DNA from 2 places in the Spirosoma radiotolerans genome. Region 1 is predicted to be linked to the other one. Evidence: riboswitches for the same ligand, from Rfam matches in the RefSeq annotation. Region 1 holds a riboswitch; the other holds the start of a gene.
The links. A riboswitch is a leader RNA that binds a small molecule or an ion and turns the genes downstream of it on or off. The one in region 1 is predicted to bind S-adenosylmethionine.
Positions count from the first base shown of each region.

Region 2: linked by a shared signal. The riboswitch ahead of metH (methionine synthase) and the one ahead of SD10_RS04455 (O-acetylhomoserine aminocarboxypropyltransferase/cysteine synthase family protein) in region 1 are both predicted to bind S-adenosylmethionine.

Region 1 covers NZ_CP010429.1:1,156,868-1,164,639, forward strand. The annotation lists gene SD10_RS04440 (glycosyltransferase family 2 protein) at 151-1,146, shown strand; gene SD10_RS04445 (polysaccharide deacetylase family protein) at 1,101-1,913, shown strand; gene SD10_RS04450 (DUF721 domain-containing protein) at 1,986-2,312, opposite strand; SAM riboswitch class I at 2,501-2,604, shown strand; gene SD10_RS04455 (O-acetylhomoserine aminocarboxypropyltransferase/cysteine synthase family protein) at 2,816-4,129, shown strand; gene metX (homoserine O-acetyltransferase MetX) at 4,224-5,303, shown strand; gene SD10_RS04465 (GDSL-type esterase/lipase family protein) at 5,310-5,903, shown strand; gene SD10_RS04470 (esterase family protein) at 5,978-6,706, shown strand; gene SD10_RS04475 (lipase family protein) at 6,731-7,772, opposite strand, start outside.
Region 2 covers NZ_CP010429.1:662,183-669,954, reverse strand. The annotation lists gene metH (methionine synthase) at 1-3,056, opposite strand, end outside; SAM riboswitch class I at 3,163-3,270, opposite strand; gene SD10_RS02560 (SxtJ family membrane protein) at 3,344-3,706, opposite strand; gene SD10_RS29800 (DUF5989 family protein) at 3,711-3,860, opposite strand; gene SD10_RS02555 (hypothetical protein) at 3,879-5,033, opposite strand; gene SD10_RS02550 (carbamoyltransferase family protein) at 5,050-6,912, opposite strand; gene SD10_RS02545 (hypothetical protein) at 7,102-7,772, opposite strand, start outside.

The sequences.
Region 1 (7,772 bases):
ACTATATACACTTGTTGAACTATATTAAATAGGATCGTTAGTTTGCTATTAAAATTTATAGGTATAGTAGCAATCAATTAGGTAATAATACTTAATTTGGTGCGAAAATAAAGGAAATCGTCCGTAACGATCCTTAACAACAAAGAAAATATGAAATTTCCGTCAGGTATGATTAGTTTAATCGTACCAGCTTTCAACGAAGAAGAGAACTTATCCGTACTGGTTCATCGACTCATGACTGTCATGGAACCATACGATTCTTACGAAATTCTGATTATTGATGACGGTAGTACCGACCAGACGCGTCATGTACTTCGGCAGTTGAGCCAAGCCTATTCTGTCGTTCGGTTCCTGTCGTTTTCCCGAAATTTCGGGCATCAAATGGCTTTACGGGCTGGCTACGATAATGCGCGTGGCGAAGCCGTTATTTGTCTGGATGCCGATCTGCAACATCCGCCAGAACTGATTCCAACCCTGATTGACAAATGGCGCGAAGGCTACGAAGTGGTGTACACCGTTCGGCAAGCTGATCCCAAATTGTCGTGGTTCAAACGAACGACATCGAAATACTTTTATCAATTACTTCGCAACGTTTCCAACTTACAGATTGAAGATGGGGCCGCTGATTTCCGGCTCCTCGATCGCAAAGTGGTCAACACGCTGAAGCAGTTTAAAGAAAACGATCTTTTTTTAAGGGGTGCTATCTCCTGGGTAGGGTTCCGGCAGTGCCGTATTCTTTACGAACCAGCCGCCCGATACGCTGGCCGGTCGAAGTATTCATTCCGGAAAATGCTGCAACTGGCAGCCATGGGCATCACGTCTTTTTCGACAAGACCGCTATACATGTCTGTTTTGCTCGGATTCGGTATGTTTTTTCTGGCGTCTTTATTCGGTGCGGAAGCGTTGTATGAACATTATTTTACGCATGCGACCGTATCTGGCTGGACAACGCTGGTCCTGCTGATGGTGCTCATTGGGGGCGTCCAGTTTATAATGATTGGAATCATCGGTGTATATTTGGGCAAAACGTTCGTGGAAGTCAAAGGCCGCCCGGCTTATATTATTGGCGACACGAGCGAGATAGAGGAGAGCGTAACGACATGGCAAGCCCCAATTCAGGAAGTATTTTATTCACCGTTGACGTAGAAGAGTTTGATACCGCCGTTGAATTCGGTCACGATATTCCCTTAAGTGAACAAGTGGCCGTTTCAACGCGTGGGTTAACCTTACTGGCCGAGCGATTTGAGTCGGTTGGCGCCCGAACAACGCTGTTTACAACGGCCAATTATGCCCTTCACGAACCTGCCTTCATTCGGTCGCTGGCCCGCAAACATGAAATCGCGTCGCACGGCTATTTTCATACAACGTTCGAGCCTGCCGATCTCCTGAAATCCCGGCTAGCCCTGGAAGCCTTGTTAAATCAACCCATAACGGGTTTCCGGCGGGCACGAATGGGGTTCGTTGATCCCGAAGACGTACATCAGGCGGGCTATACCTACAATTCATCGCTGCATCCTACCTGGCTGCCTGGCCGGTATAACCACTGGGGCGAACCCCGTCACCCGTTCCGCGAATCAGGCGTCTGGCAGATTCCGGCTTCAGTAACGCCTACACTGCGCTTACCGCTATTCTGGTTAAGCCTGAAAAACTTCCCGTTTGCATATTATAAACAGCTTTGCCGTCAAACGCTGCGAGCAGACGGTTTTCTGAACCTGTATGTTCACCCCTGGGAATTCACTGACCTGTCAGCTTATGAAAAAATCCCTGGATACGTCCGTCGGCACTCGCGGGATGAACTACTGGACCGGGTCGAAAAGTTGTTGCGCTATCTGAAGCCGCTTGGTCAATTTGTGACGATGGGTGAATTTGCCAATACCTTGAGCTTACATACATCCGTCGGAAAAGTAATCTAAAAGGTATCCCAAATGCAAAAGGGCGCACAGTTTCAATGCTGTGCGCCCTTTTGCATTTGGGATATTATCTGTCTAGATGAAAATGACATCGTCGATCACCTCCGTACCCATGTCTTTGTTGACAAGCTGAATGAGTTTCTGCTTGGCGTTGACGAGTTCGTTACGAAGGGGCGCTGAGGCAATTTCGATATAGAGCTTACGATCACGGACGTAGAGCCGGTTCGTGCGGGAGGCAATGGATGGCCCCATCATACGACCCCAGAACGCTTCAAGGTACGTCTCATTGAATCGGGTTTGAAGCTGGTAGGCTTTCAACAACTGCCCAATAGCATCTTTTAAGGACGTAACTCCGGCCACGCGGGTGGCATTTTCACGATTATAGCGGTACGTCTGGTTCATGGGGAGGGGTTCTTATTGCAAAAGTAAACAATGAATTGACTTAATTGAGCGGAGGGAAGCGAACCGTATTAAAAAAAGTTAATCATGTAGAAAAAAGAAGTGGTGTTTGGATTCACGCCGTTTGGCTAGTATACTTGCGCCATCAAGTCAATTGCAACGCGTCATCTCTATGACTTACGACGCGCGTTGATTTATAAAGAAGCGAGGAGAGATCAGGCTCTGTGAACCGCTGGCAACCTACCGCATGGCAAGGTGCTAACTCCTGCCTAAAGTTATTTAGGGACTATAAATCGTTAACACACATGCTTTATCTTCAGCAATGTATGTCCTCCGGGGCTTACTAGGCATCTCCACCAACCGACACGAAAACCGGGAGGGTTTGTCGTGCTTTTCACTATCCCGATGGTCGACGGTTTGTCGGTTGACGTTGCCAGAATGCAGCGCCAATCCGGCTAGCCTACCGCGAACCTCAATCGATAAAACCACAAACTGTTTCTAAATCCATGGCTGAACTACATTTTGATACCCTACAACTGCATGCTGGCCAGGAGGTCGACCCAGCAACCAATGCCCGGGCTGTCCCCATTTATCAAACGACCTCGTTTGTCTTTAATGACTCGGCACATGGCGCTGATTTATTTGCGCTAAAAGCATTCGGTAATATCTACAGCCGAATTATGAACCCCACCTCCGATGTGTTTGAGAAGCGTATTGCGGCTCTCGAAGGGGGCGTGGCTGCGCTGGCAGTAGCATCGGGTCAGGCGGCTCAGTTTATTGCGCTGAGCAACATTCTTAGTGCGGGCGATAACTTCGTAACGACTTCATTTCTATACGGCGGAACCTACAACCAGTTTAAGGTTTCGTTTAAACGGCTTGGTATCGAAGCCCGCTTCGCGGATGGCGACAAACCCGAGTCGTTCGCCAAACTGATCGATGGGAAAACGAAAGCGATTTACCTCGAAACGATTGGTAACCCCGGATTCAATATCCCTGATTTCGATGCGTTTGCCGCTTTGGCAAAAGAGCATGATCTGCCGCTGATTGTGGATAACACGTTCGGGGCTGGTGGCTATCTTTTCCGCCCCATCGAGCATGGAGCCGCCGTGGTTGTCGAATCAGCGACGAAGTGGATTGGCGGGCATGGCACCAGCATTGGGGGCGTTATCATCGACAGTGGAAACTACAACTGGGGCAATGGCAAATTCCCGCAGTTCAGCGAGCCATCAGAAGGTTATCATGGCTTGGTATTCAGTGATGTATTTGGAGTGGGTGGCCCATTTGGCAACATCCAGTTTATTATTCGCGCCCGCGTTGAGGGCTTGCGTGACTGGGGGCCGGCCATTAGTCCATTCAACTCGTTCCTGTTGTTACAGGGTGTCGAAACACTATCCTTACGGGTCGATCGTACGGTGCAGAATGCCCTGGCGCTGGCTCAATGGCTCGAACAGCATGAGCAGGTTGAAGCCGTCAACTACCCTGGTCTGGAAAGCAGCCCGTACCACGATTTAGCTAAAAAATACCTGAAGCGCGGTTTCGGAGGTGTTTTTTCTTTTAAAGTAAAAGGAAGCAGCGAGGCCGCCGATCAGTTTGTAAACAATCTGAAAATGGTGAGCCATCTGGCCAACGTTGGGGATTCAAAAACGCTCATTATTCACCCTGCCGCTACCACGCACCAACAGTTAAGTGAATTGGAACAGGCGAGTGCAGGCGTTGAGGTGGGCGTTCTGCGTGTGTCGGCGGGGATTGAACATATAGACGATATTAAAGCTGACTTCGAGCAGGCTTTCGCCAAGATTGCCGAACCGGTATTAAGCTAGTTTTAGGTTTGGTTTATGGTGTACAGTATACGGTTATTACCCACAAAGGCCCCTGACCGTATACTGTACACCATAAACCATAAATTTTTTTCGATTGAATCTTAACTACTTCGATTATAAGTATTCGTTTCCGCTCGAATCGGGAGAAAGCTTGCCGGGGTTCCGGTTGGCTTATACCACACGCGGTACCCTCAACAGCGACCAATCGAATGTTGTTTGGGTTTGCCATGCCTTAACGGGAAATGCGGATGCTGGCGACTGGTGGGGCGGTATGGTTGGGCCGGGTAAATACTACGACCCGGAACGCAAGTTTATAATCTGCGCCAATGTTATTGGTTCCTGTTATGGATCGACAGGGCCCTTGTCAGTCAATCCGGCGACGGGTAGAGCCTATCACCACGATTTCCCAATGATTACGGTTCGGGATATGGTAGCGGCCCTGGATTTGCTTCGCCAGGAGTTAGGCATCGAAAAAATTCATGCTTGCATTGGTGGATCCGTAGGGGGCGAACAGGCGCTTGAATGGGCCATTTTGCAGCCGAACCTGATCGAAAATCTGGTATTGATTGCGGCTAGCGCCATTGCCTCTCCCTGGTGCATTGCGTTTAACGAAGCGCAACGGATGGCGATTGAAGCCGATCCGACCTGGGCTGAACAACGTGACGACGCCGGTCTGGCAGGCATGAAAGCTGCCCGGGCCATGGCCATGATTTCGTACCGAAACTACGATACGTACGGGTTTACCCAGGCCCTTGATAACAATGAGCAATTAGATGGGTTTAAAGCTGCAGGCTACCAGCGGTATCAGGGTGAAAAACTGGCTGACCGGTTCAATGCGTTTACGTATTGGGTACTGTCGAAGGTGATGGACTCGCACAATGTAGGTCGAAACCGAGGCAGCATTCTAAATGCACTGGGACAGGTGAAGGCCCGGACCTTGGTTGTTGGTATCCGGTCTGATCTGCTTTTTCCGCCCTCTGAACAGCAGTTTCTGGCCAGACACATTCCTAACGCGTTCTATGAAGAGATCGACTCCTTGTATGGGCACGATGGTTTTTTAATTGAATTCAAACCACTGACGGGCATTATCCGGAAGTGGATGGCGAGTGCAGCTTCGGCTGCCGTGGTTCCGACAGCCAACTCGTTACTAGATAGCAATCAGTCGGTTAAATAGTTCATTATGGTTTGGTACGAAGCCGACGTTCGGGAAGTAGAAAATAGAGTAGCCGCTATACCTCAGGCAACCAATCGGGTTGTTTTTTATGGGAGTTCATCCATTCGGCTCTGGACAACACTGGCACAGGATTTCCCCAACAGTAAAACGCTTAATACAGGATTCGGCGGCTCAACATTAGCTGCCTGTGCCTGGTTTTTCGAGCGATTGATTGTCCCGGTTGCCCCCCAGTCACTGGTTTTTTACGCGGGTGATAATGACCTCGGCGATGGTCGCCATCCGCAGGAAGTTTACTTGTTTTTTTGCGCATTTGCCGAAAAAATGAGCCGGTTACTACCTGGTGTCCCCTGGTATTTTTTGTCCATCAAAGTCAGCCCTGCTCGCTGGGGGATTTCTCAGCAGATTCTGGAAACAAATAAATTGATTCGTGATGAGTTAATTAATGTGCCTGATTGTCAGTATGTTGATATGACGACGCCTTTGCTGGCCGCTGATGGTAAACCGCGCCGGGAGTTTTTTGAAGGTGACGGCTTGCACCTGAGTCCGGTCGGTTATCGGGTATGGCAACAGGCTTTGCAGCAGCAGGCGCAGATTTTTTAACGATTTGTTTATCCACATAGTCGTTGAGGTTCTCCTTAATTAGTGCAATTTCACAGGTACCTAATGCCGACGTTATGCACCGTGAGTATCATAAATGGTTTAGCCCCAACCTAAACCGCGACATGGAACTGCTTATTTTGGGTCATGCTGGTGCCCGTGTGCTGGTATTTCCCACTCGTCGTGGGCGGTTCTATGAGTATGAAACACTAGGTTTAGTAGATGCGCTGGCCGAGAAAATCGAAAATGGGTGGCTGCAGCTCTATTGCGTAGACAGCATAGATCGCGAAAGCGTCTATAATAGCGAGGCTCATCCCTATGATCGTATTCGTAGGCATGGACAATATGAGCAGTACATCATTAACGAAGTGCTGCCTCTGTCGCGGCTCAAAAACCCGCAGCCATTTATGATCTCGCACGGCTGTAGCCTGGGCGCTTACCATGCGTTAAACATTGCTTTTCGGCATCCACAGTGGTTTGGCAAGGTCGTCGCGTTTAGTGGCCGCTATAATCTGTCGGAGCCTGTTGGGGAGTTTCGTGGCTTGTTTGATGACTATTACGACGAAGAAATTTATTTTCACAGCCCCAACCATTTCCTGCCCAATCTGGACGATTCCGCTCTGCTCGATTCGCTACGTCGCCTGCAAATTGTGATGACTATTGGCGCCGAAGACCCGTTTCTGGCTAGTAATGTCACCTTAAGTTCAGCCCTTCAGGACAAGCAAATTGCCCACGAACTGTATGTATGGGAAGGCCGGGCTCACCAGGCCAGCGATTGGCAGAAAATGGTGCAACTGTATTTATAGAAAGCTGCCTGCTCCTATAAGGTGTTAAGGCAATTTTTCGGCCAGGTATAAATAAGGTGGGTGAAAATGATGGGTAAAAATCTTCTCCTCACTATCCGGGTACTTTTTAAAGTACTCATTATCTGCTTTCAAAACGATTGTTGTCCCGGTTCGTACATAGTCATTGCTGTTGTAGTAGCTGGGGGCCACGTAGCCGCTGAGGTTCTTCTTGACCGTTTTGGAAGCCAGCCGTCCCAGGTATTTCTGGTAGTTTCGCTGCGCTTTCAGTGCCGGTTTACTCAAGCTATTGTAAATGTACTTGAGCACAATACGTTGGGGTAATTTCTGTTTTTTGATCAGAGCCGGTGCCCCCTTGAACGGGTTTGTGGTGTTGACGTCGTTGATCGTTTGAATGGAAAAAGGGACTTCGGGTACCCAATCTGCTGAGTTAACGACGTTATAGCCCCAGCCATTTTGTGTAGCCGCTTCGTACTCGTAGGCGAAGTATAAATTGCCCGGTTTTGGCCCTGCGCTGCAATAGGTCTTGAACTGAATATCGGCCGGAAGCCGGGACTGCTTCTGTAAACTTTTCAGGTGGGCGGTCAGCAAATAAGCAATAGCACCCCCCTGACTATGCCCCATGATGAGCATGTTTTTGATACCTGCCCGGTAACAGGAGTCGATCTTGGGCAACATGTCTTTCACCAAAAAAGCCGTGCCGACCAGCCAGCCCACGTGAATGGCAGCTTTAGGGTCGTCTGCCAGCTGATAACTGAATTTCTCGGAATCGCTGATCTGAATTTCGCCCTTTGCCGGCACCATGGCTGCATAAAAATTGCTGAGCCAGCTAACGCTATTGGCGGTCGTTCCCCGAATACTGATGACGGCTACGGACTGATTATCGGCCCATAAATCCCAACGATTGTCTAGCCCCATGACGGGCGACCGATAGGCAAGTCTAAATTGTTGCGGAGCCGGAAACGAACTGACGTAGGTAGAATCGCCAAACTGGGCCGACACTTTGAGTAGTTCAATGTACTCGGCCTTGTCGAAGCCCGGTTTGAGTTTTTGGCCGAGAACGGCGCAC
Region 2 (7,772 bases), 490 kb from region 1:
TACTCTTCGAAGTCGTGTAACAGCACATCATCGTCGGCCGAGTTAGCGGGATAGAATCCAACCACCGCTTTAGCCTTTAACAACTTCTTATCGATGATTTCCTGCAAAAGCTGATTGGCATCGTCAAACAACTGCTTCGCTTCTTTGCCAACAATAGCGTCGTCAAAAATAGCGGGGTATTTTCCATGCAACTGCCACGTCTGAAAAAACGGTGTCCAGTCAATATAATTGGCCAGTTCGGCAATGTCGTAATCGTCAAAATACCGATTGCCCAGGAAGGCTGGCTTGGTTGGCTCGAAGGTCGTCCAGTCTATTTTCGTACGATTCTCCCGCGCTTTCGAAATGGTCAGACTAGCCTTCTCTTTTTGCCGCTTCGCATGGTCATCGCGAAGTTTGACGTATTCAGCTTTGATTTCCGTGAAGATTTTTTCCCGCGTGCCATCGGTTTCACTAACGAGTTTGCCGGCAACGGGCACGCTCCGGCTGGCATCCAACACATGGACCACCGGCCCTGAGTAATGTGGATCAATTTTAACCGCGGTATGAATGCGCGATGTGGTAGCGCCACCAATCAGCAGGGGCATGGTGAAACCCTGCCGTTCCATCTCCTTAGCGACCCCAACCATTTCGTCCAGCGACGGTGTAATCAGGCCGCTTAACCCAATAATATCGACATTGTGTTCGCGGGCGGCATCCAGAATTTTCTGGGTAGGCACCATGACCCCAAGGTCAATGATTTCGTAATTATTACAGCCCAGTACCACGCCAACAATGTTTTTACCAATGTCGTGCACATCGCCTTTAACGGTTGCCAGCAGGATTTTCCCGGCAGAAGAGGACCCCGCGCCCGACTTTTCCGCTTCGATAAATGGCGTTAGGTAAGCGACCGCTTTTTTCATCACCCGTGCCGATTTAACAACCTGCGGAAGGAACATCTTGCCCGCGCCAAACAGATCGCCCACAATGCTCATACCATCCATGAGCGGCCCTTCAATGACGTGTAGCGGCCGTTCGACCTGTAGGCGGACTTCTTCTACGTCCTGATCAATATAATCTGTGATTCCTTTAATCAGTGCATGTTTCAGCCGTTCGCGAACGGGTTCGAGCCGCCAGCTTTCATCCTGTACTATCTCTTTCCCTTTCGCTTTCACCGTTTCGGCAAACTCGACCAGGCGCTCGGTGGCATCCTCCCGGCGATTGAGCAATACGTCTTCACAACGCTCCAGCAGTTCTTTAGGAATGCTATCGTATACTTCCAACTGGCCCGCATTCACGATGCCCATGTCCATACCCGCCCGGATGGCATGGTACAGAAAGGCCGAGTGCATGGCTTCCCGGACAACATCATTGCCCCGGAAGCTGAACGAAATATTCGATACACCACCGCTTACTTTAGCCAGCGGCAGGTTCTGCTTAATCCACCGAGTAGCATTGATGAAATCAACCGCATAGTTATTATGCTCTTCGATACCCGTGGCAACGGTCAGGATATTGGGATCGAAAATAATGTCCTGCGGAGCAAACTGAACCTTGTCGACCAAGATCCGATAAGCGCGTTCGCAAATTTGGATACGCCGTTCATAGGAGTCGGCCTGGCCACTTTCGTCGAAGGCCATCACAACAGCAGCGGCCCCATAGCGCTTCACCAACTGAGCCCGTTCAATGAAGGCCTCTTCGCCTTCTTTGAGCGAAATGGAGTTGACAATCGCTTTCCCCTGAACGCACTTCAGACCCGCTTCAATGACTTCCCATTTGGACGAATCGACCATGATGGGCACACGGGCAATATCAGGTTCGGCGGCAATCAGGTTCAGGAACGTGGTCATGGCCTCCACCGAATCCAACATGCCTTCATCCATGTTGATGTCAATCACCTGAGCGCCCCCCTCAACCTGCCCTCGGGCAATGCTGAGGGCTTCATCGAAGTTCCCTTCTTTAATGAGCCGGGCAAATTTCTTGGAACCCGTTACGTTGGTTCGCTCGCCAACGTTCAGAAAGTTGGTCTGCTCCGTAATTTTTAGCGGCTCCAGCCCACTCAATTTCTGATAAGGCTCCGGCTCCGGTAACTGCCGGGGTGGGTATTTGGCGGCTACAGTGGCAATAGCCCGAATGTGATCGGGCGTTGAGCCGCAGCACCCCCCAACGATGTTGACAAAGCTACTTTTAATAAAATCTTCGATTTGTGACGCCATCATATCCGGCGTTTCGTCATACTCTCCAAATTCGTTGGGCAAGCCCGCATTTGGGTAAGCTGACGTGAAGAAAGGTGCTTCTCTGGAAAGCGTTTGTATATACGGCCGCATCAGAGCTGCTCCCAGCGCACAGTTCAGTCCTACGCTAAGCAGCGGCAAATGCGAAACAGAATACAAAAAGGCTTCCGTTGTTTGCCCCGATAAGGTCCGACCACTGGCATCCGTAATGGTGCCCGAGATCATGATCGGAAGGGCCGTCTTCTGCGGATTTAAGTTGAAATACTTATCGATGGCGAACATAGCCGCCTTCGCATTGAGTGTATCAAAGATGGTTTCGACGAGCAGCAGATCCGAACCGCCATCAACCAACCCACTGACCTGTTCATAATATGCATTCACCAGACCATCGAACGTAATGGCACGGTAAGCGGGGTTGTTTACATCGGGCGACAGTGACGCCGTCCGGTTGGTTGGCCCCATGGCCCCGGCCACAAAACGTGGTTTGTCGGGTTGCTGCCCGGTCATCTCAACCGCTACCTCTTTAGCCAGCCGGGCCGACTCATAGTTGAGCTCGTAGGCCAGTTCCTCCATGTGGTAATCGGCCATAGCGATGGACGTAGCACTGAAGGTATTGGTTTCAATAATGTCAGAACCGGCTTCGAGGTACTGTTTGTGAATCGCCTGAATGATATCGGGTCGAGTCAACGACAGCAGGTCATTATTTCCCTTCAGGTCATGCGGCCAATCCCGGAATCGCTCGCCCCGATAGTCGCCATCCGTCAGGTTATACCGTTGAATCATCGTTCCCATTGCCCCATCGAGGACAAGGATACGTTCGTGAAGAAGTTCGTGTATCGTTTTCAAAGGCAGTAATAGAAGGCATGATTCGTAGTGTACCAACAGTTGATACCCTAAAAAAAATCCAATGAACAAAACAGCTTAGATACAGCCAGACAGATAGCGCAGAGCTAACTTATCTATCCCGCTATAAAGCGGGAGGAAATTGGCACCATTTCCTTGGGGTGGTTGGTTGCCAAGACATCATCGGGTCCGTTCCCTCCGTCTTTCTGGATAAGCCTACACAAAATTAAACAAAAAATCGGGCACCCCGACAATCGAGACGCCCGAAATCAATATACGCTTCTTCGTAATTACCAGGCGTCTTCCATATCCTCTTTCGTATACAGATGGTTACGCTCGGTATAAAACGACGTGTTGCCGGTGCGTTTGATTGCCAGCGGATTCTTGGCCGTCATGCGATACAACAGGGCGATGGGAAACAGAAAGACAAAAAACAGTACCGACAAAATGATTTTGCCGTTTATATTTCCCAACACCTCAGCCAGTTTGAACCACGCTTTTACGATAAGGTCACCGACGGCCGGAACAGCCAGACTCAGCACCCCTACAGCCGCAGCTCCATACAGAAACCAGGGCGACTTGGTTATAAAATACAGCACTACCAACCCAGTTACGATAACGAGCTGGGCTTTTACTTTTTCGGTAATATCCATGTGTTTAGAACAATGTGTAGATAAACGGAGCTACCGCCGAACCACCGCCAATGACGATCAGAACCCCAATGAGCAGCAACAGAATAATCATTGGAGCCAGCCACCATTTCTTGCGCTGCTTCATGAACTTAAAAATATCCTGTAAGAATTCCATACATTTATTTGAGTTTACTTACTTAATACTAGTTACCAGTTGACCCGTTCCTGGATTCGATTGTACCAATTTGAATAGCGCATCGCCTACCCGTTGGTTTACAATCGAACTGGCATGGCCATCATTTCGGCCCACAACCCGATCCTTGGGGGCAATATCGACCATTAGTTTTCCTACGTCTAGCATCGGTACGTTGTTGGTCTGAAAAAGATTCACAACCGGCTTAACATACTCAGCTGTTTTCTCGATGTTGTGCGAAAACGGGAACATAACCACGTAGAAACGGCAATTGTGTTCTTTGGCGTAGGTAATAAACTTTGTGAGATCACTCAGGTGGTCGTTGATGATTGCCGGTGTGCCATAAGCCGTCCGGGCATACACATCAAACGGGGCAAAGTTACCGTGCGGAAACTGCCAGTACAGGTAATTTAGCAGATACGACCGCATGAACAGCGACTGAATATAGCGGGGCAGATCGGAATAAGGTCTAAATCCCTGCGGGATCAGGCCATGCTCCAGCGCCACTTTTTCGATATCGTTTGGAAAATACTGTAAAATCAGTATATCGGGCGTTTTCCCAAACTTCAACAGCCGGGCATATTCATCGCGGGTGTCAGAACCGGATATGCCGAGGTTGTAGGTCACGTATTGTTTGGTACCCAACTTTTCGCCCAGAATATTGCCGTAACGCTCTTCGGCGGTTTTCAAACCGTGTCCCGCGCTGAACGAATCACCGACGATAAATACTTTCTTTTTCCCCAGCGTATCGGTTTTGGGTGCGTCGCGGTAATCGCCCGTCATGGGCGGCCAGTAGCGTTCAAACCAGATATGCGACGCCAGCGTAAGTCCGCCTTCCTGGCTTTGCGAAATGAACATAAATGCCATCTCGACAAAGAACATCAGCACAATCAGGGGCACAAACAAAGTGGCGACGTTACCGAGTAATTTAGGTGGATTCGGGTTTTTGACAACACCGTAGTAATACACACGCAACAGCTCGATAGTCAGCAACAGAAACAGACAGCACTTGATCAGACGAACGTATATGTTGTCGAATAACCCTTTGTGAGGATAGTCGAAACTTACCCCGAAATGGTCGCCGTAGAAAACAAAGAAAGTTAAAAACCCCAGCAGAAACAGGCGAATGGCACTGGAAACAAGTTTTGATTGCATTAAAACAGATCGTTCGTTAGTCTAAAACAAATTCTTCTTTCCAGTTATCTTTTTCCTGCCATTCGGGCTGTTTGCGTTTATCGAAGAGGTAATTACCGACAGCCAGATAATCCATTTCGGTACGCATAAAACAGCGATAGGCATCGTCGGGCGTACAGACAATTGGTTCACCACGCACGTTGAAGCTAGTATTGACGATGACGCCATATCCCGTTAATTTCTTAAATGAATCGATCAATTCGTAATACCGGGGATTGGTATCTTTATGGACAGTCTGAATACGAGCCGAATAATCGATGTGCGTAATGGAGGGTAAATCTGACCGCTGGTAGTAAAGTTTTTCACGCAGGGGGAAGCTGGCGTAATCGGCCGGTACCGGTGTCCGACGCTTCTGCGCAACCGGATGAACGAGTAGCATATACGGCGAGATGCCATCGTAGTCGAAATACTCGGCGCAATCCTCTGCTAATACCGACGGCGCAAAGGGCCGGAACGATTCGCGGTACTTAATTTTGAGGTTCAGTTTCTTCTGCATTTCGGCGTTGCGCGGGTCGCCCAGAATGCTACGGCCGCCCAGAGCCCGTGGTCCAAACTCCATTTGTCCCTGAACCCAGCCCAGCACATTTCCTTCAGCCAGCAGTTTGGCGGCATCCTGGGTCAAGTCCGAGAAGTTGGTGTAATGCGTAGCAACAGCTTTGTATTTTTTAGCCATCAGCTCCACATCCAGGTCAGAGAAGGTTGGCCCCAGATAAGAGCCCCGCATGGCATCCCGTTCGGTTGTGACAATCCGCTCCTTGCCAAAATAGATATGGTAGGCAGCGAGTGCGGCACCCAACGCGCCCCCGGCATCACCAGCGGCCGGCTGAATGAAAATATCCTTGAACAGACCCGATGCCTGTAGCTTTCCGTTCGATACGCAGTTGAGAGCAACCCCGCCGGCCAGTACCAGCGCATCGGCATTGGTCAGGCGCTTGGCCTCTTTGCCCATATTCAGCACCACCTCTTCGGTTAAATACTGAATGGCCAAACCCAGGTTACAATGCTGAGGTAATAATTCGTCTTCTGGCTGACGTTTGGGAAAACCAAACAACTCGGCCCATTTAGCTTCATTGACCATTTTCAGGCCGGTGGCGTAATCAAAGTATTCCTGATTCAGCCAGACAGAGCCGTCGGGTTTAAGGTCGGCCAGTTTGTCTTTGATAATGGCCATGTAACGGGCTACGTCAGGCGAATTTGGATCGCCATAGGGAGCCAGTCCCATCAGCTTATATTCGCCGGAGTTGACCCGGAAGCCCAGAAAATAGGTGAAGGCAGAATACAAAAGGCCCAGTGAATGCGGGAACCGCATTTCCTTGAGAATGGAAATATTTTTGCCTTCGCCTAAACCAATTGAGGCTGTTGCCCATTCGCCTACACCGTCGATGGTCAGGATGGCCGCCCGCTCGTAAGGCGACGGATAAAAGGCACTGGCACCATGCGAGAGATGGTGTTCGGGGAAAAGCAGTTTTACTTTACGGGATGGGTCATAACCCAGTTTCTCCAACTCCTGTCGGATCAGCCGCTTCAGGAACAGCTTTTCTTTAAGCCAGACCGGAATCGACATCAAAAAGGACCGTAATCCCTGAGGAGCAAACGCATAATACGTTTCGAGCAACCGCTCGAATTTGAGCAATGGCTTGTCGTAAAAGACAATAGCATCTAACTTATTGAGGTCTGCTCCACTATACTGGAGACAATATTTAATGGCTTCAGCCGGGAAACCGGGATCATGCTTTTTACGGGTAAACCGCTCTTCCTGAGCAGCGGCAATGATACGTCCGTCTTCAATTATTGCGGCTGCTGAATCGTGGTAAAAAGCAGAAATGCCTAATATGGTCATGAACTATGTTACTGGTCAAACAAGGCCAAAAGTAACGGTTTTTTTTGGCATACGAATCATTTGACTCAGTACCAATTACTTTCCGGCCCACTAGCAGAGTATATTAATCGCAATTTCAGTTACTTAAAAGAACAAAAGCGATCAACCAATACCTTTTATCCAAAGAAAAAGCAAAAAGGGATAAAGCGCTTAAATAGACTTGATGGGCAGGTCGTTGGCCAGCTTTTCGGCTACTCGCTTATAAGCCTCTCCATCCGGATGCATCCCATCATAGGTTGTTTTCCAGGAAAGTAAGGCCGAATAATCAATTACTTTCAACTGAGCGCGCTGGAAAAGTTGGCGCAGTTCGGGAGCCATCGGATAGGCCGGAAAAATAACCACGTAGAAATTGTCATTCCCAAACTGATTGCGATACAGTTGCTCCGATTTTTTCACAATCGTAACAAATTGTTCATACTGCTCGGTGCTATACCGCCGGGGAAAGTTGATGTTGAAGAGGTTAACGATGTTGCTTTTATACATGCCGTTAATCAACTGTAGGTTGATAGGATGTTTTTCTCCGTAAGTTCCTTCGACGGCCACCGTTTTGGGGTTAACGTAAGGCCAGTATCCGTTCGAATTATAAATCCATTTGGTACTGGGCGCGACTCGGGCTAAATGATCCTCGATGTACGTATAGATGGCGATTCCGTCTTTTTCAGCAATCTCGTTCCGCATATTCACCGATTGCTGAAGCGCGATCATGTGGGCAGGTGAATATCCTGATACGCCGTAATTGTAGGGCCGAAAACCGGTTGCTTTACCAAAATAATAGGGCATCGTACTTGTATCCGAGACCGCTTCGCCATAGGTGAACGAGC